3 regions of the Leclercia sp. genome follow, and region 3 is predicted to be linked to each of the others. Evidence: predicted binding sites of a transcription regulator. Region 3 holds the regulator's gene; each other region holds the start of a gene.

Region 1 (9,766 bases), on a different contig from region 3:
GAAAGAGATCCGCACTCTGATCAGCGATTCGCAGTCACACGTCAGCGAAGGCAGCGACCTGGCCCAGCAGGCGGGTGAAACCATGGATGAGATCGCCACCGAGGTGATGCGCATGACCCGCCTGATGCGTGAGATAGCTAACGCGTCGCACGAGCAGAGCCGGGGTATTGAGCAGGTGAATATTGCGGTCAATCAGATGGACGAAACCGCGCAGCAAAACGCGGCCCTGGTCCAGCAGTCTTCCGCCGCGACGCGCTCGCTGGAGGAGCAATCACGCGAGCTGATCGAGGCGATGTCGTCGTTTAAACTGTCGATGCAACAGGCCTAGCGTCATCGCATTCCGACGCCGCCACCGGCGTCGGGAAGCTCTCTCCCGGAGACGGCGCGCTGGCGATATGGTCGTGGATCAACCCCAGCAGCTTTTCCATCTCGGCGGTCAGGTGCAACGCATAAGGCGTGGGCTCAAGAAACAGGCCCTTGCGGGTAAACAGCGGCTCATCAAAAAGCATCCCAAAGCGTTTCAGCGCCAGGCTCACGGCTGGTCTGGACATATCCAGACGTAAAGAGGCTTTGGCCATGCTCCCGCACCGGACGACTTCAATAAATACCGGGATGAGATTGAGGTCGATTCCCGTGGATGAGCGAGAGAGGTTTTTCATATCGGCTGATTTCCATTGAACACTATTTGAACGCCGTAATGATGACGGATTGATTCAGTGGGTTACAGCAGCATTTTTATATAGTGTTATACCGACAAAGGTATAAATGGTTGGAAAAATAAAAGGGGCCGAATGGCCTGATGAATCCCCAGTAATTTTATTGCCTTTAAAGCAATGAAATAATCACATAACGATAAATGACTTACAGCGGCTCCCTGGTCCGGCTGAAAATCGCCGAAGCGTTTCCGGAAGGCCGGGGCGAGGCGCAGGGACGCGCCGAGAGGGCATAGCCTGCAGGGATGCAGGCTGGTGCCCGACCCGAAAGCCTGGAGGAATAAGCTGAGGGTACCGCGAAGCGGCGATTTTCTTTGCCGGGAGCCGGGGTAGCCAGGGGGGAGGCGGCGAGCCCCCCTGGCACGTTCACCGGTTCTGGTGTGTCAGAGAAGCAAGGGACATGAGGTGAACGGAACCACCACCAGAGCCGCATGTTCCCCCTCACCCTAACCCTCTCCCCAAAGAGGAGAGGGGATCCGTCCGTGCGAATATTATTTGTGGGGATCCCTCAGGCCGAATGGCCCCTTTTGATCAAACTTACCCATCAGGCATCCGGGTATTCACGGATTAAGCGTTCAACGTCTTCCACCATATGATCGTTGCCGACGAAGAACGAGCGGCGCTGGTGCAGACTCTCAGGAATGATATCCATAATCCGCTCTTTGCCGTCGCTGGCTTTACCGCCCGCCTGCTCGGCGAGGAAGGCCATCGGGTTGCACTCGTACAGCAGGCGCAGTTTGCCTTCCGGGTGGCTGGCGGTGCTTGGGTAGAGATAGATCCCACCTTTCAGCAGGTTACGGTGGAAATCCGCCACTAGGGAGCCGATATAGCGCGAGGTGTACGGACGCTGGGTCTCTTTATCCTCTTCCTGGCAGAATTTGATGTATTTCTTCACGCCCGCCGGGAATTTAATGTAGTTCCCTTCGTTGATGGAGTAGGTGCTGCCTTTCTGCGGGTAGCGCATGCGCTCCTGGCACAGGCAGAACACCCCCAGAGACGGGTCGTAGGTAAAGGCGTGCACGCCGCAGCCGGTGGTGTAGACCAGCATGGTGGAGGAGCCGTAAACCACATAGCCCGCCGCAACCTGCTTGTTGCCCGGCTGCAGGAAATCTTCTTCGGTTACCGGCGTGCCGACAGGGGTGACGCGGCGGTAAATGGAGAAAATCGTGCCGACAGAGACGTTAACGTCGATGTTGGAAGAGCCATCCAGGGGATCCATCAGAACGACATATTTTGCGTGTTCACATCCTTCAAAGACCACGATTTCGTCTTCTTCTTCCGAGGCGATCCCCGCAACAATGTCGCGTGCGCGCAGTGCCGCTTTCAGTTTTTCGTTCGCGAACAGATCGAGTTTCTGTTGAACTTCGCCCTGCACGTTTTCAGCACCGCTGGCACCCAGGATATCGACCAGACCGGCCTTGTTGATATCGCGATGGATGATCTTGGCGCCCAGCTTTATTGCCGACAGCAAAGCAGTGAGTTCACCGGTAGCATGCGAGAACTCGTGCTGCTTTTCGACAATAAATTCACCTAACGTTTTCATAACACCTTCCCTGCATTGGATGTTGAGTAAAGTTGTTGATGCCCAACAATCTTAACAAACTTTCAAATCTTCGCGCAGAGGTGAATCGCGCCAGCTAAGTACAGATTTTCCTGAAATGCATTTCTCTGGTGCAGACATATGCGTAAAATGTGCGCCACATTGAAGAGGGATAGTGACGTATGCGCATTCATATATTGGGGATTTGTGGCACTTTCATGGGCGGCCTGGCTATGCTGGCGCGCGCCCTTGGCCATGAGGTGACAGGTTCGGACGCCAATGTGTATCCGCCAATGAGCACGCTGCTGGAAAACCAGGGCATCGATCTGATTCAGGGTTACGACGCCAGCCAGCTGGAGCCGCAGCCGGATCTGGTGATCATCGGCAACGCCATGACCCGCGGTAATCCGTGTGTAGAGGCCGTACTGGAAAGAAACATTCCTTACATGTCGGGCCCGCAGTGGCTGCATGACTTTGTCCTGCGCGATCGCTGGGTTGTTGCTGTAGCGGGGACGCACGGCAAAACCACCACCGCCGGGATGGCAACCTGGATCCTCGAAGCCTGCGGCTACCAGCCGGGCTTTGTGATCGGTGGCGTACCGGGGAATTTCGAGGTTTCTGCTCGCCTGGGCGACAGCCCGTTCTTTGTCATTGAGGCGGACGAATACGACTGCGCCTTCTTTGACAAGCGCTCTAAATTCGTTCATTACTGCCCGCGCACGCTGATCCTCAACAACCTTGAGTTCGATCACGCGGACATTTTTGACGACCTGAAAGCGATTCAGAAGCAGTTCCACCACCTGGTACGCATCGTGCCGGGCCAGGGGCGTATCATCCTGCCGGAAAATGACGTTAACCTGAAGCAGACCATGGCGATGGGATGCTGGAGCGAGCAGGAGCTGGTGGGCGAGCAGGGCCACTGGCAGGCGAAAAAGCTCACCAACGATGCCTCCCAGTGGGAAGTGCTGCTGGACGGTGAAAAGGTAGGTGAAGTTCACTGGGCGCTGGTGGGTGAACACAACATGCATAACGGCCTGATGGCGATTGCCGCGGCCCGTCATGTGGGCGTCATGCCTGCCGATGCGGCCAATGCGCTGGGATCGTTCATCAACGCCCGTCGCCGCCTGGAACTGCGCGGCGAAGCGAACGGCGTGACGGTGTATGACGATTTTGCCCATCACCCGACGGCGATCCTCGCGACGCTGGCAGCCCTGCGCGGCAAAGTCGGCGGCACGGCGCGTATTCTGGCCGTGCTGGAGCCGCGCTCCAACACCATGAAGATGGGGATCTGCAAAGATGACCTCGCCCCGTCGTTAGGCCGGGCGGATGAGGTCTTCCTCCTGCAGCCGCAGCATATTCCGTGGCAGGTAGCGGAAGTCGCAGAGGCCTGCATTCAGCCTGCGCACTGGAGTGCGGACGTTGACGTGTTGGCGGAGATGGTGGTGAAAACCGCGCAGCCGGGCGATCACATTCTGGTGATGAGCAACGGCGGGTTTGGTGGGATCCATCAGAAGCTGCTGGATGGTCTGGCGAAGAAAGCAGAAGCGGCAGAGTAATAATAAAGCCCGGTGGCGCTAACGCTTACCGGGCCTACAATTCGCACCATCCTGTAGGCCGGATAAGGCGTTTACGCCGCCATCCGGCAAACAGCATGCACGAGGATTAACCTTCGGCTTCCGCCAGTTCGCGCAGATACTGGAAGATCAGACGCGCAGACTTCGGCGGCTTATTCCCTTCTTTCTCTTTCTTCGCGTTACGGACAAGCGTGCGCAGCTGCTGGCGGTCGGCGTCCGGCCACAGGTTCAGCACTTCTGCCAGGGCGTCATCGCCGTTATCAATCAGGCGATCGCGGATCTGCTCCAGCTTATGGAACAGCGCAACCTGCTGGTTGTGGCGGTTTTTCAGCTTATCCAGCGCCTGGCGAATCGGCTCTACGTCGCGCTGGCGCAGCATTTTACCAATCAACTGAAGCTGGCGACGGCGGCCCTCTTTCTTGATGCGTTGTGCCAGTTCGATGGCGGCACGCAGATCGGGATCGAGCGGGATTTTATCCAGCGCGTTTTTACCCAGCTCTACCATTTCCGCACCAAGCTGTTTTAACTCTTCGGCGTCGCGTTTAATTTCACTTTTACTGACCCAGATGATCTCATCATCTTCGTCTTCGATGTCATCACCGGGAACGTCGTCGAGCCAGTCTTCGGGCTGCTTAGTCATGTCAGGCTCCTTAAAAAAAGAGGCTAATCTTACCAGTTTAGGCGCGTACTGAGAAACGGTTCTCTGATAGACTTCAGCTAACTACACCTTACATTATGGCATTTACGATGAAAGTGATCTCACAAGTTGCAGCGCAGCGTAAAGCACTGGAAGAGGCCGTCTCCATGGCTCTGGAGCTGGCGTCAGCGAAATCCGACGGGGCAGAAGTCGCCGTCAGCAAAACCACTGGCCTGAGCGTCAGCACCCGCTATGGCGAAGTGGAAACCGTTGAATTCAATAGCGATGGCGCGTTAGGGATTACTGTTTATCACCAGAACCGGAAAGGCAGCGCCTCCTCCACCGACCTCAGCCCGGACGCTATTGCGCGTACCGTACAGGCGGCGCTGGATATCGCCAGCTACACCTCTGCGGACCCTTATGCGGGCGTCGCAGACCGGGAATTACTGGCTTTTGAAGCCCCGGATCTGGATCTGTTCCACCCGGCAGAAGTAACCCCAGACGAAGCCATTGAGTTCGCGGCCCGGGCAGAACAGGCCTCCCTTAATGCCGATAAGCGCATCACCAACACCGAAGGCGGCAGCTTTAACAGCCACTACGGCATCAAAGTCTTCGGCAACAGCCACGGCATGCTGCAGGGCTACAGCTCCACCCGTCACTCCCTCTCCAGCTGCGTTATCGCTGAAGAGAACGGTGACATGGAGCGCGATTACGCCTACACCATTGGCCGCGCGATGGGCGATCTACAGTCGCCGGAGTGGGTTGGGGCGGAGTGCGCAAAACGCACATTGTCCCGCCTCGCTCCACGAAAACTGTCTACCATGAAAGCACCGGTGATCTTTGCCAATGAAGTGGCGACCGGGCTGTTCGGGCATCTGGTAGGTGCCATCGCCGGTGGCGCGGTATACCGTAAGTCGACCTTCCTGCTCGACGCGCTGGGCACGCAAATCCTGCCGGAATGGCTGACCATTGAAGAGCATCCGCACCTGCTGAAAGGGCTGGCCTCCACGCCGTTCGACAGCGAAGGCGTGCGCACGGAGCGTCGGGATATCATCAAAGACGGCATCCTGACCCAGTGGCTGCTGACCAGCTACTCGGCGCGCAAGCTGGGGCTGCAAAGCACCGGCCATGCGGGCGGGATCCACAACTGGCGTATCCCAGGCCGTGGCCTGAGCTTTGAGCAGATGCTGAAAGAGATGGGCACCGGGCTGGTGGTGACTGAGTTGATGGGCCAGGGCGTCAGCGGTATCACCGGGGATTACTCTCGCGGTGCGGCGGGCTTCTGGGTGGAAAACGGTGAAATTCAGTATCCGGTGAGCGAAATTACCATCGCCGGCAACTTAAAGGATATGTGGCGCAATATCGTGACCGTAGGTAACGATATTGAAACGCGCAGTAATATCCAGTGCGGATCGGTACTCTTACCAGAGATGAAGATCGCTGGTCAATGATACTCAAGCGCACTCCGGTGCGCTTTTTTTTGATAATAAAAAAGGAAGTGAGCAATGCGTAAAAACCTGTTAGCCATCCTCGCAGCCTCAACGCTGGTATTGAGTTCATCGGTGTTTGCCGACCTGGAAGACAATATGGACACCCTCAGCGAAAACCTGAAGGTGGTGCAGAAAACGGACAATGCGGCGGAAATGAAAGGCGCTCTGACCAAAATGCGTACTGCTGCGGTAGATGCCCAAAAAGAGACCCCGCCGAAGCTGGAAGGCAAAGCGGAAGAGAGCGCCGAGATGAAAGATTATCGTCACGGTCTGGAGACGCTGGTGGGCCAGATTGACGGCGCGCTGAAGCTGGCCAACGAAGGCAAAGTGAAAGAGGCCCAGGCGGCGGCCGACGAGTTTGTCACTACCCGTAATACCTATCACAAAAAATACCGTTAATGGGTGCCTGAGCCGCACGTCCTCTCCCCGTGTTGCGGAGGCGCACTAAACGCCTCCGCATGTTTGCTCCCTACGATCCGGAGCGACAGTCCATTTGCGCAATCACTTCAAGCGAACCGTTTCGAAAACGGATCTCGCACAGTGTCTTCCGCGTCACCAGCGTTAAGATGATTATTGTCAAAGAAATAATCATCAAAACCCCGATACTGGGATCTCTGCGTTTCATGGATGCCTCCTTGCTTTTAAAGCGGGCGAGGTAGCGAACTCCACGGTGTGACGTGTCGTTTCGGGCCCCCGCCCTGATTTTTAGTCAGGCGGGGCTTTCCACTTCCCGTCCCATGCATGAGACGGTCAGTCTCAAGCACCCACGGCCACTCTACCCAATCGGCATAAGAAAACCTTATCCAGCTCACATTTCTACGCGTCGGCTCGTAAACTTTTTCACTTCCATAACGCCGTTTTACCCGCGCAGGAGCGTGATATTCATCACGTAAATCCAGCGAAATATCATCATTCAGGCCAATTATGTGGCACAGATCACTGGTGCCGCTCTCCTTTCCACTTCGAAGTGGAAAACAACTCGCTACAAACCTGTAACCCCCGGCAGTAGTTTTATCCCAGAGCCAATAACGGGGTAAGACGAGTGATTAACGGAACGGTAATAAACGACACTGGAGACCAGGCGGCGCAAACTGAACAGCTGGCCGACACCATGCTCAAGCAGACGTTCACTCTGCTTAGTCATCACCACATTATCCCCAATGCCGTTCAGGAGCAGATGCTGACCTCCCACGTTCGCGCCATGGCGCACCGGTCGGTGACCGGCGAGCCGCTGCCGGAGGTCGAGGCCGACCTGTTCGACGAAATTTCACCTGAATCAATGCGGCTTGCCCGCGAAGTCGTGGCGCAGTTTGGCAACCTTCCTGACGAAGAAGCCTGGCTGCTCTCCGTTCACTTTGAAGTCGCAAAAGACAACCTTTAAGGAGCACATCATGGAACAAATTACAGTCGTTATCGGCGATCGCCTGGGTAAAGGTCAGAAGGTTGCAGCAGGTGTTGAAAAAGCGGGTGGCCGCGCCGTGGTGGTACCGGGCGTGGCGGCAGACATGAAGCTGGGTGACGTGATGAAGGCGGAAAACGCCACCTTCGGCATCTCCTTCTGCGGCAGCGGCGGCGCAGGTGCTATCACCGCTCAGACCAAATATGGCTACAAAGCGAAGTACGGCATGCGTTCGGTGGAAGAGGGCGTCACCGCCATCAACGAAGGCTGCAACGTGCTGGGCTTTGGCTTTATGGATAAAGAAGAGCTGGGCGAGCGTCTGGTGCAGGCGTGGCAGAAGAAGCACGGCGCATAAGCATGAAAGAGCAATTCACCACCACGGTGAGAGTAAAAGGCAAGGGTGACGCCAAAGCGCGCGCCTTTGCCGACGCGCTGAACCAGGTTCAGGCCGCGGTGATGAAAGCCTCACCGCATATCTTACTGCGTATTGAGCCACAGGATGTGCAGGTTGTTCAGGCGCAAGAAGCGGTGCGTAAAGAAGCCTTTCTGTTCTTCTTTTTGCGCCGGGAAAGACGCACCTACAGCGTGGAGCTGGACGTGACCGTCAACGTGACCGCCATCAATCTGGACCGGGTGGACTTTGTCGCGCAACGCTGATTCTTACTAATAGGGCAGACTAATGTTCCTGATAATTTTAATAAAATCGCTCATCATCGGCGGCCTGGTTGGCGTCGGCGTGGGCGCCGGGGCTGCACGCATGTTTCATGCGCCTACTACACAGGGTATGGGCGCGTTTCGTACGTTGGGGGAGCTGAACTCCTGTGAGGGCGATCCGGCATCCCACTTCTCCTTTGGGTTAGGCTTCTTCTTCAACGCCTGGGCCTCGTCGGTAGCGGCGGGTTCCTTCACCCAGGACGTTGACCACCGCATCATCCCGAACTGGGGTGCCGCGGCGCTGATGATCAAAAACCGCAACGTCGGCGAGACGCTGCACGATCCCCGCAAAATGGCGATTACCTGCGGCGTGATCGGCATAATCGTTGTCACCTTCCTGAACCTCACCGCCTCGTCCGTTCCTGCTGCGCTTCAGGTCACCGCCGTTAAGGTACTGGTGCCTGCCGCTAACCTGCTGGTGAACACCGTGATGCCGGTGATCTTCTGGCTGGCGGCCATCGACGCGGGTAAAAAATCGGGCTTCTGGGCCACCGTCTTTGGCGGCGCGGCGCAGCTGATTATGGGTAACGCCGTACCGGGCCTGGTGCTGGGTATTCTGATCGGTAAAGGCGTCGAAGAGAGCGGCTGGAACCACGTCACCAAAGTGATGATGGTCGCCATCGTATTGCTGTTCGTGCTGAGCGGCTTCTTCCGCGGCTTCGACATGAAGATGATTGAATCCTTCCATCTGACCGTGCCGAACTGGCTCGACATGATCCACAACTCGCTCAGCGGCAAGTAACAGGAGCCTCTAAATGGAACAGAATAAAGGTTTTTGGTATGCCGACTGGTCGTTCCCGATCTTCGTTGGCCTGCTCTCCTCCGGCGTGTTCGCCGGGACGCACATGTACTACCTCTACGGCATCGGTGCCTTTAACGAAGTGGCCTTCGTGGCAATGCTGAAAGCGGGCATCGATACCGGTGCCTACGGCGCGGTGGCGGCGTTCGGTGCCAGCTTCCTGTTCGCCCGTATTATCGAAGGCTCCCTGGTGGGGATCCTCGATATCGGCGGCGCGATCCAGACCGGCGTGGGCTTAGGCGTTCCGGCGCTGCTGCTGGGGGCGGGCATCATGTTCCCGGTGACCAACTTTATCGCCTCGCTGGCAACCGGCCTGATTATTGGTCTGGCGATTGGCTACATCATCATCCTGGCGCGTAAGTTCACCATCAACCAGAGCAACTCCACCTACGGGGCAGACGTGATGATGGGGGCCGGTAACGCCTCCGGCCGCTTCCTCGGGCCGTTGATTATCCTTAGCGCGATGACCGCGTCGATCCCCATCGGCATCGGTTCACTCTTAGGCGCACTGCTGTTCTACATCTGGCAGAAGCCGATTACCGGCGGTGCGATCCTCGGCGCGATGCTGTTGGGCTGGCTGTTCCCGGTCGCCCTTTAATACCCGCGGGCGCTCAGGCGCCCGCCTTATCAGGAGAACCCCATGTTTGATTTACTCCTGCGCCGTGCGCGCCTCACCGACGATACCCTGACCGATATCGCCATTCAGGACGGGAAGATCGCCGCGGTGGGCGACATCACCGATCCCGCACACCGTACCCTTGAGCTGAACGGTGACACTTACGTCAGCGCAGGCTGGATTGACTCCCACGTCCACTGCTACCCGAACTCCCCGATTTACCACGACGAGCCGGACAGCGTGGGCATTGCCACCGGCGTCACCTCCGTGGTGGATGCGGGCAG
Region 2 (9,766 bases), on a different contig from region 3:
AAATGCACCCGCTTGAGGCGCCGCGCAGCGTGACCATCCCGGCGAAGTCGTCGGTCACGCTCTACGGCAGCGCCAACTATCTGGGTGCCCATAAGGTCAGACTTTATCTCTATCTCTAAGGGGTGATCCTTGATTAAAAATTTCAGTCGTTACGCGCTGGTCACGGCTTTTGCACTGTTCCTTTCGGGATGTATCAGCCGTACCGAGCAGCCGCCTGCACCGGTCGAAGAGGTGAAACCGGGCGCACAACAGCCGGTCCAGCCAACACAGCCTGTTCCCACCGTGCCAACCGTGCCGTCAGTACCGGCGCAGCCTGGCCCGATTGAGCATCAGGAAGAGACCGCTCAGCCTGCGCCACGTGAACGTCATTACGACTGGAACGGCGCAATGCAGCCGATGGTCGCTAAGATGTTGCAGGCTCAGGGCGTTAACGCAGGCAGCGTGCTGCTGGTGGACAGCGTCAACAACCGCACTAACGGCAGCCTGAACGCCGGGGAAGCCACCGAAACCCTACGCAATGCGCTGGCGAACAACGGCAAATTTACTCTGGTGTCGGCGCAGCAGCTGGCGGTGGCCAAGCAGCAGTTAGGTCTTTCTCCGCAGGACAGCCTGGGCTCGCGCAGTAAAGCGATCGGCATTGCCCGCAACGTAGGGGCACAGTATGTGCTTTACTCCAGCGCGACCGGTAACGTCAACTCGCCAGCCCTGCAAATGCAGCTGATGCTGGTTCAGACAGGTGAAATTATCTGGTCGGGTAAAGGTGCAGTTCAGCAACAATAATCTGACGCGCGACACGCTGCTGTCGCGCTTTTTCCCGCAGTATCGCCTTCTCGCGCCGCAGACCCACGCCGGGTTGAGCGGCGCGAGTTGCATTATTGAGCACGCCGGGCGGCGGCTGGTGCTGCGTCAGTATCACGCCGCGCTGGCTACGCCAGCCCATTTTCGCCGTCAGTACCATGCGCTACGCCATCTTCCCGTCGACATTGCTCCCCAGCCGCACTTTTATAGCCCTGGCTGGATAGCCGTCGATTATCTGACCGGTGAGATCAAAACCACGCTACCCGCCGCACCCGCACTGGCTGCGATGCTGTATCATCTGCATCAGCAACCCCGATTTGGCTGGCGTATCACTCTGGCCCCGCTGCTGGAGCAGTACTGGCTACAGGCCTCGCCATCCCGGCGCACGCCGTTATGGCTGCGATGGCATAAGCGGCTGCAAAAACGGGGTGAGCCGCGACCGCTGCGCCTCGCGCCGCTGCATATGGACGTTCATGCGGGTAATATCGTGCATACGGACTCCGGCAGTCGGCTGCTGGACTGGGAATACGCCGGAGACGGTGACGTTGCGCTGGAGCTGGCCAGCGTCTGGACCGGGAGTGACGCCCAGCGTCAGCAGCTGCTCGCCGCCTACGGCGAGATTGCCCGGCTTGAGTTGACCCGGCTGCAACGTCAGGTGAAACGCTGGCGTCCGTGGGTGCTGATGCTGATGGCCGGCTGGTTTGAGCTGCGCTGGCAGCAGTCACAAGACAAACATTTTATTGCGCTGGCCGATGAGATCTGGCGCCAGTTAGAAACGACAGAATAAGAGAGGTTCGTGTGGGTCCGGTCATGTTAGATGTGGAAGGTTATGAGCTGGATGCGGAGGAGCGCGAGATCCTGGCGCATCCGCTGGTGGGTGGCCTGATCCTGTTTACGCGCAATTATCACGATCCGGCGCAGCTGCGCGAGCTGGTGCGCCAGATCCGCGAAGCATCTCATCACCGTCTGGTGGTGGCAGTGGATCAGGAAGGCGGTCGCGTGCAGCGTTTTCGCGACGGCTTTACCCGTCTGCCCGCCGCTCAGTCGTTTGCCGCGTTACTCGGGCTGGAAGAGGGCGGCAAACTGGCGCAGGAGGCCGGCTGGCTAATGGCCAGTGAGATGATCGCCATGGACATTGATATCAGCTTCGCGCCGGTGCTGGACGTGGGCCATATCAGCGCCGCTATCGGCGAGCGCGCGTACCATGAGGATCCGCACAAAGCGCTGCAGGTGGCGACCCGCTTTATCGACGGGATGCACGAAGCCGGCATGAAAACCACCGGCAAACATTTCCCGGGTCATGGCGCTGTGACGGCGGATTCCCACAAAGAGACCCCGCGCGACCCGCGCCCACAGGCAGAGATCCGCGCCCGGGATATGTCGATTTTCAAATCGCTCATCACCGACAACAAGCTCGACGCCATTATGCCTGCCCATGTGATCTACACCGATGTCGATCCCCGTCCGGCCAGCGGCTCGCCGCACTGGCTGAAAACCGTCCTGCGTCAGGAGCTGGGCTTCAACGGCGTGATTTTCTCGGACGATCTGTCGATGGAAGGGGCGGCGATCATGGGCAGCTACGCGGAACGCGGTCAGGCATCGCTGGACGCGGGTTGCGATATGATCCTGGTCTGCAATAATCGTAAAGGCGCAGTGAGCGTGTTAGATAACCTGTCGCCGATCAAGGCTGAACGTGTTACACAATTGTATCATAAAGGTTCTTTTAGCCGTCAGGAGCTGCGGGATACAGCACGCTGGAAAACCGTGAATGCGCAGCTTGAGGCGCTTCATGAGCGCTGGCAAGCGCATAAAGCGGGGCAGTGACCCCTCCTGGCAAGCGTAGTGTGGCGAGGATACGATGATCATCTATTTGCACGGTTTTGATTCGAACAGTCCCGGTAATCACGAGAAAGTACTGCAGCTGCAGTTTATCGACCCGGATGTACGGCTGATTAGCTACAGCACGCGCCATCCGAAGCATGATATGCAGCATCTGCTGAAGGAAGTGGACAAAATGCTGCAGCTGAACGTTGACGAGCGTCCGTTGATCTGTGGCGTTGGCCTCGGGGGGTACTGGGCAGAGCGTATTGGGTTCTTATGTGATATTCGTCAGGTGATGTTCAACCCGAACCTGTTCCCGAACGAGAACATGGAGGGTAAGATCGACCGGCCAGAAGAGTACGTCGATATCGCCACCAAGTGCGTGAGCAACTTTCGCGAGAAGAACCGCGATCGCTGTCTGGTGATCCTCTCCCGCAACGATGAGGCGCTGAACAGCCCGCGCGCCGCGGAGCTGTTGCACCACTACTACGAAATTGTCTGGGATGAAGAGCAGACGCATAAGTTCAAGAATATTGCCCCCCATCTGCAGCGCATCAAAGCGTTCAAGACCTTAGGTTAATTCCTGATTTCACCCTGAGCCCGGCCACGTTACGTGAGCCGGGCTCTCTTTTTGCTAAGCTTGTGTAAATTTTAAGCGGCAAAACTTGATGCATATCAATTTTGGTATGACCAATGCACCGAACATGTTATTCTCATGGCTGTTGAATGGTTTCAGTGCTGTAACTTGTTGTTAACTAAAGGTTATTTTCATAACTTTTAGTTAACAATTGGTTAATAATTTAGGGGGTCACGTTGACTACGCCATTGAAAAAGATAGTGATTGTGGGTGGTGGTGCTGGCGGTCTGGAACTGGCAACGCAGCTGGGTAAGAAGCTTGGACGCGGTAAAAAAGCCAAAGTTACGCTCGTCGATCGCAATCACAGCCACCTGTGGAAACCGCTGCTGCACGAAGTGGCAACCGGTTCTCTGGATGAGGGCGTTGACGCGCTGAGCTATCTGGCGCATGCCCGCAACCACGGCTTCCAGTTCCAGCTGGGCTCGGTGATGGATATCAACCGTGAAAGTAAAACCATTACCCTGGCAGAGCTGCGTGATGAGAAGGGCGAACTGCTGGTGCCGGAGCGCAAGCTTCCGTATGACACGCTGGTAATGGCGCTGGGCAGCACCTCCAATGACTTCAACACCCCGGGCGTGAAAGAGAACTGCATCTTCCTCGACAACCCGCATCAGGCGCGTCGTTTCCATCAGGAGATGCTGAACCTGTTCCTGAAGTATTCCAATAACCTTGGCGCAAGCGGCAAGGTGAACATCGCCATCGTTGGCGGCGGCGCGACCGGCGTTGAGCTCTCTGCAGAGCTGCACAATGCGGTCAAACAGCTGCACAGCTACGGCTACAAAGGGCTCACTAACGAGGCGCTTAACGTGACGCTGGTAGAAGCGGGTGAACGTATTCTACCTGCACTGCCGCCACGTATCTCTGGCGCAGCCCACAACGAGCTGACCAAGATGGGCGTGCGCGTTCTGACTCAGACTATGGTGACCAGCGCCGATGCACATGGCCTGAACACCAAAGATGGCGAACACATTGACGCCGATCTGATGGTCTGGGCGGCGGGCATCAAAGCGCCTGATTTCATGAAAGAGATCGGCGGCCTGGAAACTAACCGCATCAACCAGCTGGTGGTGGAGCCGACGCTGCAAACTACCCGCGATCCGGACATTTACGCCATTGGCGACTGCGCGTCTTGCGTCCGCCCGGAAGGTGGATTCGTGCCACCGCGCGCTCAGGCCGCTCACCAGATGGCCAGCCTGGCGCTGCATAACATTCTGGCGCAGATGAAAGGCAAAACCCTGAAGAACTACGTCTATAAAGACCACGGTTCCCTGGTGTCGCTCTCAAACTTCTCCACCGTGGGCAGCCTGATGGGTAACCTGATGCGCGGCTCGATGATGGTAGAAGGGCGTATCGCGCGCTTCGTCTACATCTCGCTGTACCGTATGCATCAGGTTGCGCTGCACGGTTACTTCAAAACCGGGCTAATGATGATCGTGGGCAGCATCAACCGCGTGATCCGACCGCGGCTGAAACTGCATTAAAACCCACACCCCCTCCGCACTTGCCGGAGGGGTTTTTTCAGCATATCACACTGCTAATCTCCCCTCAGAAGCCTAAGAGTTCTCCTAATCACGCTTTTTTTCCGCTTCTAACCACATTTTTGCTCCCTTATCTGATTTGCTAATGACTCCCTTTCGTCGCAGAATTGTTACCAATAGCAACAAAAAGGAGAACGTCCCATGAATAAATCCATGGTGGCAGGTATAGGGATTGGCGTGGTTGCCGCGTTAGGCGTGGCGGCAGTAGCCAGTCTCAATGTCTTTGAACGTGGCCCACAATATGCGCAGGTGGTTTCGGCGACACCGATTAAAGAGACGGTAAAAACACCGCGTCAGGAGTGTCGTAACGTGACCGTGACGCACCGTCGTCCGGTGCAGGATGAAAACCGCATTGCCGGTTCCGTACTGGGTGCGGTGGCGGGTGGCGTAATTGGTCATCAGTTTGGTGGCGGACGCGGTAAAGATGTCGCCACGGTAGTGGGCGCGCTGGGCGGCGGTTATGCCGGCAACCAGGCGCAAGGCGCTATGCAGGAGCGCGACACCTACACCTCGACGCAGCAGCGTTGTAAAACGGTGTATGACAAATCAGAAAAAATGCTCGGCTATGATGTGACCTACAAAATTGGCGATCAGCAGGGCAAGATCCGCATGGATAAAGATCCTGGCACGCAAATTCCACTCAACGGTGATGGTCAGCTGGTACTGAATAACAAAGCATAAAAAAATCTGTTCTCTGCGTTTAGCTCCCCATTCGCTCAGGCTGGGGAGCTTTTTTTGTCCATAAAAAAGACCTTAACGCCTGCGGGAATAGTCGCGGCAATAAGGTCTTTCTTAGGGATACTGCGGGGTATAAGGTGGTTACAGGTCAAATTCGTGATACTGGCGCAGTAACATAAATCCTGTTATCAGTACGGAAATAAAAGCAAATAACACTGACCCACCACATAAGACCCAGAGACCAAATAATAATGTAATTACCATTAGCACCTTGAAAAAGGGTAATAGCAAAATCATTTTTATTCTCCTTTTGGATGTGAATAGCCAGAACAACTCCGTTATCACTCATACACCTAATCATTAGCACATCAATAATCACCCGTTAAGGATAGGCAAGCGGCAGAGTGGCGGTGATAGTTTTTGACTATCACTGTAAAAGGTTTGGCTGAAGAGGGATCACAACAGGTGAGATCAGGGCGGCAGACCGCCCTGATGGTCAGGCTTTAAGTAATTCAGGCCACAAATGCAGAGTGATTTGCGTGATGGTTTGCAGTTTTTCAAGACTGGCGCCTTCCCGGGCGCTGATCGACATCCCCTGCAAAATGCAGCTCAGATACTGGGCTAATGTCTGCGGATCGCACTGGGCGGGGATCTCACCGCGCTGCTGGCGCTGCTCGAGAAACCGGCACAGCGTCTCTTCCTGCATCGCATGGCGAGACTTAACCGTGTGGGCAATCTCTTCTGATGATGCCGCCAGCGTCGCTGACGTATTAATCATAAAACAGCCCGCGGGAGTATCTTTGCTGGTAAAGCAGGTCGCCACCGCGGTGAAATAGTCTTTCAGGGCGTCTTCGACACGCTTCTCTTCGCAAAACAGCTGCGCCTCATGGCGGGCGGCGAAACGGCTGATATAGCGATCCAGCACCGCGCGGAACAGCCCCTCTTTATTGGTAAATTCTGCATACAGCGTAGGCGCTTTGGCTCCCGTCGCTGCGACCAGGTCGGCCAGCGATGTCGCTTCATACCCATGCTGCCAGAACAGCGTCATGGCCTTATCCAGCGCCGCTTCCCTGTCGAACACTTTTGGTCGGCCACGGCTTTTTTTCGCGCAACTCGTATCATCGGTTGTCATGAGCCGTTGTACCTCTGTTGGTTTGTTGAGTGACCATTATAAAAATAATCCCTTCTTGCAGCCAGCGTTGAATTCATAAAATTAATTTCATCATATCAATATGAATTTAAACGCTTTTAAATTTATTTTAACGATCGTTATAAAAAGAATTTGACCGTGATGCAGATCACATTTATCATTTAGTTATCGATCGTTAAGTTAATGCTTGCGACCTCCCCAACACTTTCATAAGGTTCATAACATGAAAAACGTAAAAACGCTGATCGCCGCTGCCGTACTAAGCTCACTCTCATTTGCCAGCTTCGCCGCCGTACAGGTTCAGTCTACCCCTGCGGATCAACAAAAAGTGGGTACCATCTCCGCAAACGCCGGGACTAACCTGGGCTCTCTGGAAGATCAGTTAGCGCAAAAAGCGGATGAAATGGGTGCGAAATCGTTCCGTATCACTTCCGTTACCGGCCCGAACAACCTGCACGGTACTGCGGTGATCTACAAATAAGCATGGCTTAACCCTCATTAATGCCACTGCGAAAAAAACGCCCTGCAAATGCAGGGCGTTTTTTTTATAGCGCCTGAGTTTCCGGATGTCGGGTAACATCCACCGGCATTCCCGAGCGGGCCTCCATCGCACGCTCCATCACCGTTTCGTCTGAGCTGGCTTTGAAGCCCTGCTGAGCGGCATTCAGGACAATCGGCAGGGTTTGCGGATCGTCATTCAGCTGTTTCGACAGGGGTTGATGTACCTCCACCAGCCGCACGCCGCCGGGCTCCTCTGACACCTTGATCGGCGTATTCATGATATTCACTTTGGTACCGGGCTGGATGACGCGGAACAGCGTCTCAATGTCATTGTCACGCAGGCGAATACAGCCGGAGCTGACGCGCATGCCTATGCCAAAATCGGCGTTGGTGCCGTGCAGCAGATAAACCCCACCGTAGGCCGCAAGGCGGATCGCATGATGCCCCATCGGGTTTTCCGGCCCGGCAGGCACCACTGCAGGCAGATCGATACCCTGGGCTTTATAGCGGGCGCGGATATTGGCGGTCGGGGTCCAGGTGGGGTTGGCGCGTTTGTCCGACACCGTGGTGACCATGGTTGGCGTCAGGGTATCGCCCCCCAGCTGGCCAATGCCGATTGGGTAAACCGTCACCTCATTTTTACCCGGCGGGTAATAGTAGAGACGCAGTTCGGCCAGGTTGATCACAATCCCTTCCCGCGGCGCGTCCGGGAGCAGGGTTTGCAGCGGGATGGTCAGTACGCTGCCCGCGCGGGGAACGTAGGGATCCACCCCGGGGTTAGCCTGCAACAATGCCAGAAAGCCGACGTTATATTTTTTGGCGATCGCTTCCAGCGAGCCGCCGTTATTTTCCACCACGTGAAAGCGGTTCTCGCCCACGAGACGGCTGCCTGCCGGGGGCAGGGGCCAGGTATTGGCTTGCGCAGGCAGAGCAAGCGCCAGGGTCGAGAGGAGCGCAACTGCCGATATCCAACGGGTAAAACGCGAAGTCGTCATCATCACCAGAATCCATAGCAATAAAGATTATTAATATTTTGAAGTTAATTGATAATTATGGCGAATGTGCGTGTCGGGAAATCCAGGCGGATTGCAAAGAGTTGTAAATGATGCGGGGAAATCAGGCCGGGCGATGGCAGGATCGCCCGGCAGGGGCTCAGGCGACGGCGTTCTCTTCCAGCTGTCGCATAAAGTTACGCACCCACTCCATGCGGATTTTGCGTTCCGCCAGATCCTGGGTGAATTTCAGACGCGTCGGGCCGTCCAGGCGGTAGTGCTGAGGCTGCTTCTGCAGCAGGCCAATCAGCCACATCGGATCGACATGGTTCTTCTCGGCAAACTCAATCATGCCGCCTTTGTCATTCCCTTCCAGCTTACGGATCCCCAGCTTCTGCGCCTGCTGGCGTAGACGGGCAATATCCAGCAGGTTGCGTGCCGCATCCGGCAGTAAACCAAAGCGGTCGATCAGCTCCACTTTAATTTCATCCAGGCTGGCTTCGTCTTTGGCGCTGGCAATACGCTTGTAGAACGACAAACGGGTATTCACGTCCGGGATAAAGTCATCCGGCAGCAGGGCCGGCATCCGCAGCTCCACCTCCGTTTGCTGGCTGGTGAGATCTTCCAGCGACGGCTCGCGCCCCGCCTTCAGGGCATCGACGGCATTTTCCAGCAGCTCCATATACAGCTGGAACCCGATGGTCTCCATCGATCCGCTCTGATCTTCACCCAGCAGTTCGCCCGCGCCGCGGATCTCGAGGTCGTGGGTCGCCAGCGCAAAGCCCGCACCCAGATCTTCCAGCGAGGCGATAGCTTCAAGACGTTTTTGCGCATCGGTGGTCATCGCTTTCGGATGGGGGGTCATCAACCAGGCATAGGCCTGATGGTGCGAACGGCCAACGCGACCGCGCAGCTGGTGGAGCTGGGCCAGACCGAAGTGGTCCGCCCGCTCAATGATGATGGTATTGGCGGTAGGAATATCAATCCCGGTTTCGATGATCGTGGTACAAACCAACACGTTAAACCGCTGGTGGTGGAAGTCATTCATCACCCGTTCCAGCTCACGCTCGCGCATCTGCCCGTGGCCAATGGCGATCCGCGCCTCCGGCACCAGCTCCGCCAGCCGGTCAGCCGCTTTCTGAATATTCTCCACGTCGTTGTAGAGATAGTAGACCTGGCCGCCGCGCAGAACTTCACGCAGGATCGCCTCGCGTACCACCAGGTCATCGTATTCACGGACAAAGGTTTTCACCGCCAGACGACGGGCCGGTGGGGTGGCGATAATCGACAGATCGCGCATGCCGCTCATCGCCATGTTCAAGGTACGCGGGATCGGCGTGGCGGTGAGGGTCAGGATATCGACATCGGCGCGCATCGCTTTAATCCGCTCCTTGTGGCGCACGCCAAAGCGGTGCTCTTCGTCGACGATCAGCAGCCCGAGGTCTTTCCACTTCACGTCGCTTTGCAGCAGCTTGTGGGTGCCGATCAGAATGTCGATCTTGCCCTCGCTGGCCTGCTCCAGAATCTGCGCCTGCTCTTTGGCACTGCGGAAACGGGACAGCATCTCAATGCGCACCGGCCAGTTGGCAAAGCGGTCGCGGAAGTTATCGTAGTGCTGCTGCGCCAGCAGGGTCGTCGGCACCAGCACCGC
Region 3 (9,766 bases):
CTGGAAAGTTTCGACCATCTGTACCACCAGCTTTTTACCGCGCTGCATCGGATCCGGTTCAGTGATCATGTTCAGCCAGGCCGGGGTGGCATGACGACGCCCGTGCGGGTCATGGCCCATATTGGGCGCTCCGCCGAAGCCGGAAAGACGGCCTCGGGTCACGGTTGAGGAGTTGGCATAACCATCCACCTGCAGCGTGGAGCCGATAAACATATCCACCGCGTACTGGCCTGCCAGCTGGCAGAAGGCGCGGTTAGAGCGCATGGAGCCGTCGGCACCGGTAAAGAACACGTCCGGGCGGGCACGGATATACTCTTCCATCCCCAGCTCACCGCCGAAGCAGTGCACGCTCTCCACCCAGCCGCTTTCAATCGCCGGGATCAGCGTTGGATGCGGGTTCAGCGTCCAGTGTTTACAGATTTTGCCTTTCAGGCCGAGCTGCTCGCCGTAGGTCGGCAGCAGGAGCTCAATAGCCGCAGTGTTGAAGCCAATCCCGTGGTTGAGGGATTGCACCTGATGTTCCGCGTAGATGCCTTTGATGGCCATCATCGCCATCAGGATATGTTCCTGTTTGATCAGGCGTGGGTCACGGGTGAACAGCGGTTCGATGAAGAACGGCTTATCGGCCACCACCACGAAATCAATCCAGGAGCCGGGGATATCCACGCGCGGCAGATCGCACTCGTCGTCCACCAGCTCGTTCACCTGAGCGATGACGATGCCGTCATGGAAGGCGGCGGCTTCGACCAGCGCCGGGGTATCCTCGGTGCTGGCACCTGTATAGAGGTTACCTTTACGGTCCGCTTTAAAACCGGCAATCAGCGCCACGTTCGGCGACAGATCGACATACAGGCGGGAGTAGAGTTCGATGTAGGTGTGGATGGCCCCGATCTCCAGTTGCCCATCTTCCAGCAGCTGTGAAATGCGCAGGCTTTGGGTGCCTGAGAACGAGAAATCGAGTTTGCGGGCGATGCCCTTCTCAAAAATATCCAGGTGCTCGCTGCGACCGACGCTTGGCATAATCATATGCAGATCGTGAACAACCTGCGGGTTCACTTCGGCGAGCGAACGTGAAAGAAAATCTGCCTGTTTTTGGTTATTACCTTCCAGTACGACTTTGTCGCCCGGGGCGATCAGTTTTTCCAGCATGGCGACAAGGTCGCCTGTTGGCAGTACCTTGCCCTGCACCGGGACGGAAGCCAGGCGGCGCGCTTTTTCAGTGCGACGCGTATTCCAGTTCCGGGCTGGCGTTTGCCCTGATAACATTGTTAACCTCCTGATTCAGCACATCTTTAGATTTGCTTAACGCTGAGTTAAGTGTGCCCCCTGGCGATAAAGGCATCAATTAAGCGTAGAGGGGAATCATTAGCCTGAGAGTAATAATCAAGGTAAATATTTGTGATCGGGATCAGTTCATGTTTCGGAAAACCAGGCTAAACGGGGTACAATTCGGAAGGTATCGTAAATAACAGACAATAATTAGCATCACCGTTATGACCCAAATCATTCCATCAGACTTCAACATTGCACCCGACGAGAGCGCAGAATTTGTGCCCCTGCGCGGCGTGTCGAATCGACACCTGCAGACCATGCTGCCGCGCCTCATCCGTCGTAAAGTGCTCTTTACTCCCGTCTGGCAGCGCCTTGACCTGCCGGATGATGACTTCGTTGATTTAGCCTGGAGTGAAGATCCGCTTCAGGCCCGGCACAAACCCCGGCTGGTGGTCTTTCATGGTCTGGAGGGCAGCCTGCACAGCCCCTATGCGCACGGTCTGATTGAGGCGGCAAAAGCGCGCGGCTGGCTGGGCGTCGTGATGCACTTTCGCGGATGCAGCGGCGAACCCAATCGCCAGAAACGCATCTACCACTCCGGCGAAACGGAAGATGGTACCTGGTTCTTGCGCTGGCTGGCAGAGACCCACGGCCCGGCCCCTACGGCGGCGGTGGGCTATTCGCTGGGCGGAAACATGCTCGCCTGCCTGCTGGCAAAAGAGGGCGACAATATTCCTCTGGACGCCGCCGCCATCGTCTCTGCCCCCTTTATGCTGGAACACTGCAGCTATCATATGGAGAAGGGCTTTTCGCGCGTTTATCAGCGCTATCTGCTTAACTTGCTCAAAGCCAATGCGGCACGCAAACTGAAAGCTTACCCGGATACGCTACCGGTCAGTCTGCAGCAGTTGAAGAAAGTGCGCCGCATCCGCGAATTTGACGATCTGATCACCGCCAAAATTCACGGTTTTGCCGATGCTATTGACTACTATCGCCAGTGCAGCGCCATGCCGGTGCTCAGCAAGATCACCAAACCGGTGCTGATTATTCACGCTAAAGACGATCCCTTTATGGATCATCACTCAATACCGGCACAGGAATTTTTGCCCGCTAACGTGCAGTATCAGCTAACCGAACACGGCGGACATGTGGGCTTTGTCGGCGGCACGCTGCGACGCCCCACCATGTGGCTGGAAACGCGTATCCCGGACTGGCTGACCACATACCTGGAACCCATAAGATGATTATTCCCTGGCAAGATCTGGCTCCCGAAACGCTGGATAATCTGATTGAAAGCTTTGTGTTACGCGAAGGCACCGATTATGGTGAACAGGAGCTTTCGCTTGAGCAGAAGGTCGCTGATGTCAGGCGCCAGCTGCAAAGCGGTGAGGTGCTGGTCGTGTGGTCCGAGCTGCACGAAACCGTCAACATCATGCCGCGCAATCAATTTCGCGGTTAACCGCGACCGCTTTCCATTCAGGGAGTTGCTATGTCCGCCAGACATCCGGTTATTGCCGTTACAGGGTCGAGTGGTGCGGGTACCACCACCACCAGCCTCGCCTTTCGTAAGATCTTCTCGCAGCTGCATCTGCGTGCCGCGGAAGTGGAAGGCGACAGCTTTCACCGCTACACCCGCCCTGAGATGGACATGGCCATCCGCAAGGCCCGGGATATGGGCAAACACATCAGCTACTTTGGCCCGGATGCCAACGACTTTGGCCTGCTGGAGCAAACCTTCGCCGAATACGGGCGAAGCGGCACCGGCCAGGCGCGCAAATACCTGCACACCTATGACGAAGCGGTACCCTGGAACCAGGTGCCGGGCACCTTCACTCCCTGGCAGCCGCTGCCGGAGCCTACCGACGTGCTGTTTTATGAAGGCCTGCATGGTGGCGTAGTCACGCCGCAACACGACGTGGCGCGCCATGTCGATCTGCTGGTGGGCGTGGTACCGATTGTGAACCTGGAGTGGATCCAGAAGCTGACGCGGGATACCAGCGAACGCGGCCACTCCCGCGAGGCGGTGATGGACTCCGTGGTGCGCTCGATGGAGGATTACATTAACTTCCTGACGCCGCAGTTTTCCCGCACCCATATCAACTTCCAGCGCGTCCCGACCGTGGATACCTCAAATCCCTTTGCCGCTAAAGGCATTCCGTCGCTCGACGAGAGCTTTGTGGTGATCCATTTCCGCAATCTGGACAATATCGATTACCCCTGGCTGCTGGCGATGCTGCAGGGTTCGTTTATTTCGCACATCAATACACTGGTGGTCCCGGGCGGGAAGATGGGGCTGGCGATGGAGTTAATCATGACGCCGCTGGTGCAGCGGTTGATGGAAGGCAAGAAGATCGATTGAGGTTTAGTTGCCTGTGGGAGAGGGCCGGGGTGAGGGCATCAGACCGCATGATGCCCCACAACATTACGCCTCGATCACTTCATACGAATGGGTAATCTTGACTGCTTTCTCCAGCATCAGCGCCACGGAGCAGTACTTCTCTGCTGAGAGGTCCACCGCGCGGGAGACCGCCGCGTCTTTCAGCTCTTTGCCGGTCACCACGAAGTGAAGGTTGATATGGGTGAACAGGCGCGGCGCCTCTTCACGACGCTCTGAGGTCAGTTTGACTTCGCAGTCGGTCACATCGTGACGCCCTTTTTGCAGGATAGACACCACGTCGATTGCGCTGCATCCGCCAGCCGCCATCAGGACAACTTCCATCGGGCTTGGCGCTTTGTCACCGGAGTTGCCATCCATCAAAATCTGGTGCCCGGAAGCCGACTCACCGAGGAACGTTAACCCTTCAACCCATTTCACACGTGCTTGCATTTTTATTAACTCCAGGATTGCATTTTTCCTGACAGATTACGCGCCAGCAACAATTCTGACAACGGAAGTCGACCTGCATCAAGCTGAAGCGAGACACCAGGAGACAGGCGGCAAAAGCTATGCTAAAACAGTCGAGATGCTACAGTAATACATTGACGTTGCACATGTATGCAGAGGACATCACACATTACAGGCTGCTAATTATTGTGACAGCCCGTCCCCAGGCAGGGGAAAGAATTCGATTGCAACCCCAGAGTACAGGTACACAGCCAGACTCTGGAGACAGCTTATAACAGAGGATAACAGCGCATGGTGCTTGGCAAACCGCAAACAGACCCGACTCTCGAATGGTTCTTGTCTCATTGCCATATTCATAAGTACCCATCGAAGAGCACGCTGATTCACCAGGGTGAAAAAGCGGAAACGTTGTATTACATCGTCAAAGGCTCAGTGGCAGTGCTGATCAAAGATGAAGAAGGCAAAGAGATGATCCTCTCTTACCTGAATCAGGGAGACTTTATCGGCGAACTGGGCCTGTTTGAAGAAGGTCAGGAGCGTAGCGCCTGGGTGCGTGCAAAAACGGCCTGTGAAGTGGCTGAGATCTCTTATAAGAAATTCCGCCAGCTGATTCAGGTGAACCCGGATATCCTGATGCGCCTCTCTTCGCAGATGGCTCGCCGTCTGCAGGTCACGTCCGAGAAGGTAGGTAACCTCGCCTTCCTCGACGTAACCGGCCGCATCGCCCAAACCTTACTGAACCTGGCGAAACAGCCAGACGCCATGACCCACCCGGACGGTATGCAAATTAAAATTACCCGTCAGGAAATTGGTCAGATCGTCGGATGTTCTCGTGAGACAGTGGGTCGTATCCTGAAAATGCTGGAAGATCAAAACCTGATTTCTGCCCATGGTAAAACCATCGTGGTTTACGGAACACGTTAATTCCGCTAAAACGGCGTGGCATCACACGATGACACGCCGTTTTTGTCTCTATCCCCATGTGGCGCAGGCTCATCTATCACCCGGAAGTTAACTACGCACTGCGGCAAACCCTGGTGTTGTGTCTCCCCGTGGCTGTGGGTTTGATCCTCGGACATCTGCAACAAGGCCTCCTCTTCTCCCTCGTTCCTGCCTGCTGCAATATTGCCGGTCTGGATACACCGCATAAACGCTTTTTTAAACGCCTGACGATTGGCGGGTGCCTGTTCGCCGGCTGTAGCCTGGCCGTACAGCTGCTGCTGGCCCGGGATATTCCGCTGCCGCTCATTCTGACCGCGCTGGCGATGACGCTGGGGGTCACGGCTGAGATCAGCGCCCTGCATGCCCGACTGCTGCCCGCCTCGCTGATTGCAGCCATCTTTACCCTGAGTCTGGCGGGGAACATGCCGGTCTGGGAGCCGCTGCTCCTCTATACGCTGGGCACCCTCTGGTACGGGCTGTTTAACTGGTTCTGGTTCTGGATGTGGCGCGAACAGCCGCTGCGCGAATCGCTGAGCGTGCTCTATCAACAGCTGGCAGATTATTGCGAAGCGAAATACACCCTGCTGACGCAGCACACCGATCCTGAAAAATCGCTGCCGCCGCTGCTGGCCCGTCAGCAGAAGGTAGTGGATCTGATCGGCCTCTGTTATCAGCAGCTGCATATGCTGGCGGCCAACAGAAATCATGAATACAAACGCCTGCTGCGTACCTTCCAGGTGGGGCTGGATTTGCAGGAGCACATCTCCGTCAGCCTGCATCACCCGAAGGAGGTGCAAAAGCTGGTGGAGCGCAGCCACGCCGAAGCGGTGATCCGCTGGAACGCGCAGACCGTGGCGGCCCGTCTGCGGGTGTTGGCTGACGACATTCTCTATCATCGCTACCCCACCCGTTTCACCATGGACAAGCAGCTCGGCGCGCTGGAGAAAATCGCCCGCCAGCACCCGGAAAACCCGGTGGGTCAGTTCTGCGCCTGGCACTTCAGCCGTATTGCCCGGGTGCTGCGCACGCAGCGTCCGCTCTACCCGCGCGACCTGATGGCAGATAAGCAGAAACGCCTGCCGCTGATCCCCGCCCTGCGAAGCTACCTGTCGCTGAAGTCTGCCGCCCTGCGTAACGCGGCGCGCATCAGCGTGATGCTGAGTATCGCCAGCCTGATGGGGGTGGCGCTGCACCTGCCGAAACCCTACTGGATCTTAATGACCGTGCTGCTGGTGACGCAAAACGGCTACAGCGCGACGCGGGTGCGTATTCTCCACCGGGCGGCCGGCACCCTGGCGGGGCTGGTTATCGCCGGCGTCACCCTGCACTTCCACGTTCCGGAAGGTTACACCCTGGCCGGAATGCTGGTGGTGACCCTGGGGAGCTACCTGATCATTCGCAAAAGCTACGGCTGGGCGACGGTGGGCTTTACGGTCACGGCGGTATATACCCTGCAGCTGCTGACCCTGAACGGTGAGCAGTTTATTATCGCCCGCCTGGCCGATACCCTGATTGGCTGCCTGATTGCCTTCGGGGGGATGGTCTGGCTGTGGCCGCAGTGGCAGAGCGGGCTGTTGCGCCAGAATGCCCACGACGCGCTGGAGGCCGACCAGGAGGCCATTCGCCTGATCCTCAGCGACGATCCGCAGCCGACGCCGCTGGCCTGGCAGCGCATGAAGGTCAACCAGGCGCACAACGCCCTGTTCAACTCCCTCAACCAGGCGATGCAGGAGCCGGGCTTTAATTCGGCCTATCTCGCGGATATGAAGCTGTGGGTGACGCACAGCCAGTTTATCGTCGAGCATATCAACGCGATGACGACCCTGGCCCGGGAACATACGATGCTGACGCCAGACCTGGCGCAGCGCTATCTGCAGTCGTGTGAAATTGCGCTGCAACGCTGTCAGCAGCGTCTGGAGTATGACGCGCCGGGCGAGAGCGGGGACAGCAATATTCTGGAAGCGCCAGAGACCCTGACGCAGGGCCCCATGAGCACGCTGGAGCAGCATCTGCAGCGCGTCCTGGGGCATCTGAACACCATGCACACCATCTCGTCAGTGGCATGGCGTCAGCGTCCGCATCATGGGATCTGGTTGATCCGACGTTTGAAACGGACATCCTATTAAGCTTTTTTGCCCGGCGGCGCTACGCTTGCACGGGCCTACGCCTGAACCACGCGCTTAACCGCCTGCGCAAAGCGGTTCATCCCTTCGTCGATATCCTCGCTCTCCACCAGCAGCGACGGTGCAAAGCGCATCACGTCCGGTCCGGCGTTAAGCACCATCGCCCCTTCACTGGCGGCGGCGTAGAGGAAATCACGCGCCCGGCCTTTGTATTGCGGCTTCAGCTCGGCACCAATCAACAGCCCCATGCCGCGAATATCGCTGAAGACATCATATTCGGCATCGATCTGCTGGAGGTGCTTCACAAACTGCTCGCGCTTCGTGTTGACGCCGCTCAGCACCTCCGGCGTATTGATGATGTCGAAGGCCGCGCCGGCTACCGCACAGGCCAGCGGATTACCGCCGTAGGTGGAGCCGTGAGAGCCCACGTGGAACGCCGAGGCGATATCCTGGGTGGTGAGCACCGCGCTGACCGGGAAACCGCCGCCGAGCGCTTTGGCGCTGGTGAGGATGTCCGGCGTGACGCCATAGTGCATGTAGGCAAACAGATCCCCGGTACGGCCCATGCCGCTCTGTACTTCATCAAACACCAGCAGGGCCTGGTGCTGATCGCACAGCTCGCGCAGCCCCTGCAGGAATTCCGGGGTCGCCGCCATTACGCCGCCTTCACCCTGAATTGGCTCCACCACCACCGCGCAGGTGTGATCGTCCATCACCGCTTTCACCGCATGCAGATCGTTAAACGGGACGTGAATAATGTCGGCCGGTTTTGGGCCAAAGCCATCGGAATATTTTGGCTGACCGCCCACGGTCACGGTAAACAGCGAACGGCCATGGAAGGCGTTGTGGAAGGCGATGATTTTGGTTTTAAACGGGCTGTGGCGGGTGGAAGCGTAGTAGCGTGCCAGCTTAAAGGCCGTTTCGTTGGCTTCGGTGCCGGAGTTCATAAACAGCACACGCTCGGCAAAGGTGGCGTCGATAATTTTACGCCCCAGACGCAGCGCGGGTTCGTTGGTAAAGACGTTGCTGGTGTGCCACAGGGTTTCGCCCTGAGTTTTGAGCGCCTCGACCAGCGCCGGGTGGCAGTGGCCTAACGCCGTCACCGCAATGCCGCCCGCAAAATCAATGTACTCTTTACCCTGCTGATCCCAGACGCGGCTGCCTTTCCCCTTCACCGGGATAAACTCGGCCGGTGCATAAATTGGCAGGATAACTTCATCGAATGTTGCGCGCGTAATTGCAGATTGTTCAGTTGCCATGTAACCCCACCCTTTTTTAAGCAAGAAGCAGAAGTGAAAATATAATCACGAAATATGCTTAAAAAATCACTTTATGGCAACTAAAAATCAACGATGGAGGAAATTAGCCAGCAGCTGGTGGCCCTGCTCGCTGAGAATGCTTTCCGGGTGGAACTGCACTCCTTCCAGATCCCATTCCCGGTGGCGGATACCCATGATCTCCCGGGTCTCGCTCCAGGCGGTGACTTCAAAGCAGTCGGGTAAGGTAGGCGGATCAATAACAAGGGAGTGATAGCGGGTCACGGTCAGGGGATTATTCAAGCCCGAGAAGACCCCCGTACCGGTGTGCGTGACGGGAGAGGTTTTACCGTGCATCACTTTGGCGGCACGGACAATGGTCGCGCCAAAGACCTGGGCGATGGCCTGATGTCCGAGACAGACGCCGAGGATCGGCAACCTCCCGGCATAGTGCTGGATCACCGCCAGCGAGATCCCGGATTCATCCGGCGTGCAGGGTCCGGGAGAGATGACGATTTTTTGCGGGTTCAGCGCCGCGACATCCTCCAGAGAGAGCACATCGTTGCGCCGGACCACCACCTCCGCCCCCAGCTCGCAAAAATACTGGTACAGGTTCCAGGTGAAGGAATCGTAGTTATCAATCAGCAGAATCATGGCGGCTCCCGAAAAAATGGCCGCCCTATTCTACTCAGTTTCCCGGGCTTCGCTTACCACTTTGCTGAAGATTGTGTTCAGCGCGCTCAGATCGCCCATCGCACCGCTCTGGTTGGCCTGCGCCCACGCCTCCGGGTCGATACCGCGCCAGTCGAGCTGATACCCGGCATGGATCGCCAGCTGTTCAAAGAAGATGCGCTGAACAATGCCGTTACCGATGCGGAACGGATGCAGGACGTTGATTTCGCAATAGTAGTGGCTGAGGCGGTTAATAAAATCCGCTTTCTCCAGCCCGACGAGATATCCCTCTTCCTCCAGATCCTGCATCAGGGCATTGCCCTCTTTTTCGATATAGGCGAAGTGGCAGAACCGGGTATCCCCCTGATAAATATCCATTTCACGAATATCTCCCGCCCAGTCGAAAATATCCTGGTAGAGATGCTGATGGATGGCGCACAGGTGCGGCAGACCGCGTAACAGCGGCCCGAGGCTCAGGGTGGCGGCACGCAGCGCGGTAAATTCATAGGCCGCCTGCGCAAGGCGTTCGGCCTGACGAATGCCCAGCCGGTTACGCATCACGTTCAGTTCCGGGTAGAGATAAGGGTCGCGATCGTTGCCGTATTTATCGCTCATGCTGCCTCCCTAATTCCTCAAGACGAAGCTGCGCCTCTTCT

Evidence for each region. Region 3 encodes CRP, which controls carbon source genes, mostly activating them, when cyclic AMP is high. Its sites were predicted from a motif close to ATGTGANNNNNNTCACAT; they were not measured.
Region 1: V7Q49_RS20705 (glycine dehydrogenase) is a predicted target of CRP. The motif match lies at 6,879-6,896, and genes of this name have one in related genera.
Region 2: bhsA (multiple stress resistance protein BhsA) is a predicted target of CRP. The motif match lies at 6,759-6,776, and genes of this name have one in related genera.

What each region holds. Positions count from the first base shown of each region.
Region 1 is NZ_DAIQCE010000013.1:76,668-86,433, forward strand. Features, by position in the region: gene V7Q49_RS20665 (methyl-accepting chemotaxis protein) at 1-328, shown strand, start outside; gene V7Q49_RS20670 (helix-turn-helix domain-containing protein) at 303-659, opposite strand; gene fbp (class 1 fructose-bisphosphatase) at 1,258-2,256, opposite strand; gene mpl (UDP-N-acetylmuramate:L-alanyl-gamma-D-glutamyl-meso-diaminopimelate ligase) at 2,436-3,809, shown strand; gene yjgA (ribosome biogenesis factor YjgA) at 3,916-4,467, opposite strand; gene pmbA (metalloprotease PmbA) at 4,563-5,915, shown strand; gene cybC (cytochrome b562) at 5,970-6,353, shown strand; gene V7Q49_RS20700 (Hok/Gef family protein) at 6,424-6,579, opposite strand; gene V7Q49_RS20705 (glycine dehydrogenase) at 6,997-7,335, shown strand; gene V7Q49_RS20710 (SFCGS family glycine-rich protein) at 7,346-7,708, shown strand; gene V7Q49_RS20715 (DUF4312 family protein) at 7,711-8,010, shown strand; gene V7Q49_RS20720 (DUF4311 domain-containing protein) at 8,033-8,809, shown strand; gene V7Q49_RS20725 (DUF4310 family protein) at 8,823-9,464, shown strand; gene V7Q49_RS20730 (amidohydrolase/deacetylase family metallohydrolase) at 9,507-9,766, shown strand, end outside.
Region 2 is NZ_DAIQCE010000001.1:1,541,853-1,551,618, reverse strand. Features, by position in the region: gene V7Q49_RS07330 (YcfL family protein) at 1-119, shown strand, start outside; gene lpoB (penicillin-binding protein activator LpoB) at 130-780, shown strand; gene thiK (thiamine kinase) at 761-1,585, shown strand; gene nagZ (beta-N-acetylhexosaminidase) at 1,597-2,622, shown strand; gene ycfP (alpha/beta hydrolase YcfP) at 2,657-3,199, shown strand; gene V7Q49_RS07305 (NAD(P)/FAD-dependent oxidoreductase) at 3,433-4,737, shown strand; gene V7Q49_RS07300 (glycine zipper 2TM domain-containing protein) at 4,936-5,475, shown strand; gene V7Q49_RS07295 (TetR/AcrR family transcriptional regulator) at 5,969-6,604, opposite strand; gene bhsA (multiple stress resistance protein BhsA) at 6,846-7,103, shown strand; gene ldtC (L,D-transpeptidase LdtC) at 7,168-8,121, opposite strand; gene mfd (transcription-repair coupling factor) at 8,276-9,766, opposite strand, start outside.
Region 3 is NZ_DAIQCE010000005.1:45,903-55,668, forward strand. Features, by position in the region: gene mdcA (malonate decarboxylase subunit alpha) at 1-1,266, opposite strand, end outside; gene V7Q49_RS14460 (hydrolase) at 1,494-2,516, shown strand; gene V7Q49_RS14465 (YheU family protein) at 2,513-2,731, shown strand; gene V7Q49_RS14470 (phosphoribulokinase) at 2,762-3,631, shown strand; gene V7Q49_RS14475 (OsmC family protein) at 3,695-4,099, opposite strand; gene crp (cAMP-activated global transcriptional regulator CRP) at 4,409-5,041, shown strand; gene V7Q49_RS14485 (YccS/YhfK family putative transporter) at 5,098-7,185, shown strand; gene argD (bifunctional acetylornithine/succinyldiaminopimelate transaminase) at 7,221-8,441, opposite strand; gene pabA (aminodeoxychorismate synthase component 2) at 8,529-9,092, opposite strand; gene V7Q49_RS14500 (putative adenosine monophosphate-protein transferase Fic) at 9,123-9,725, opposite strand; gene V7Q49_RS14505 (YhfG family protein) at 9,715-9,766, opposite strand, start outside.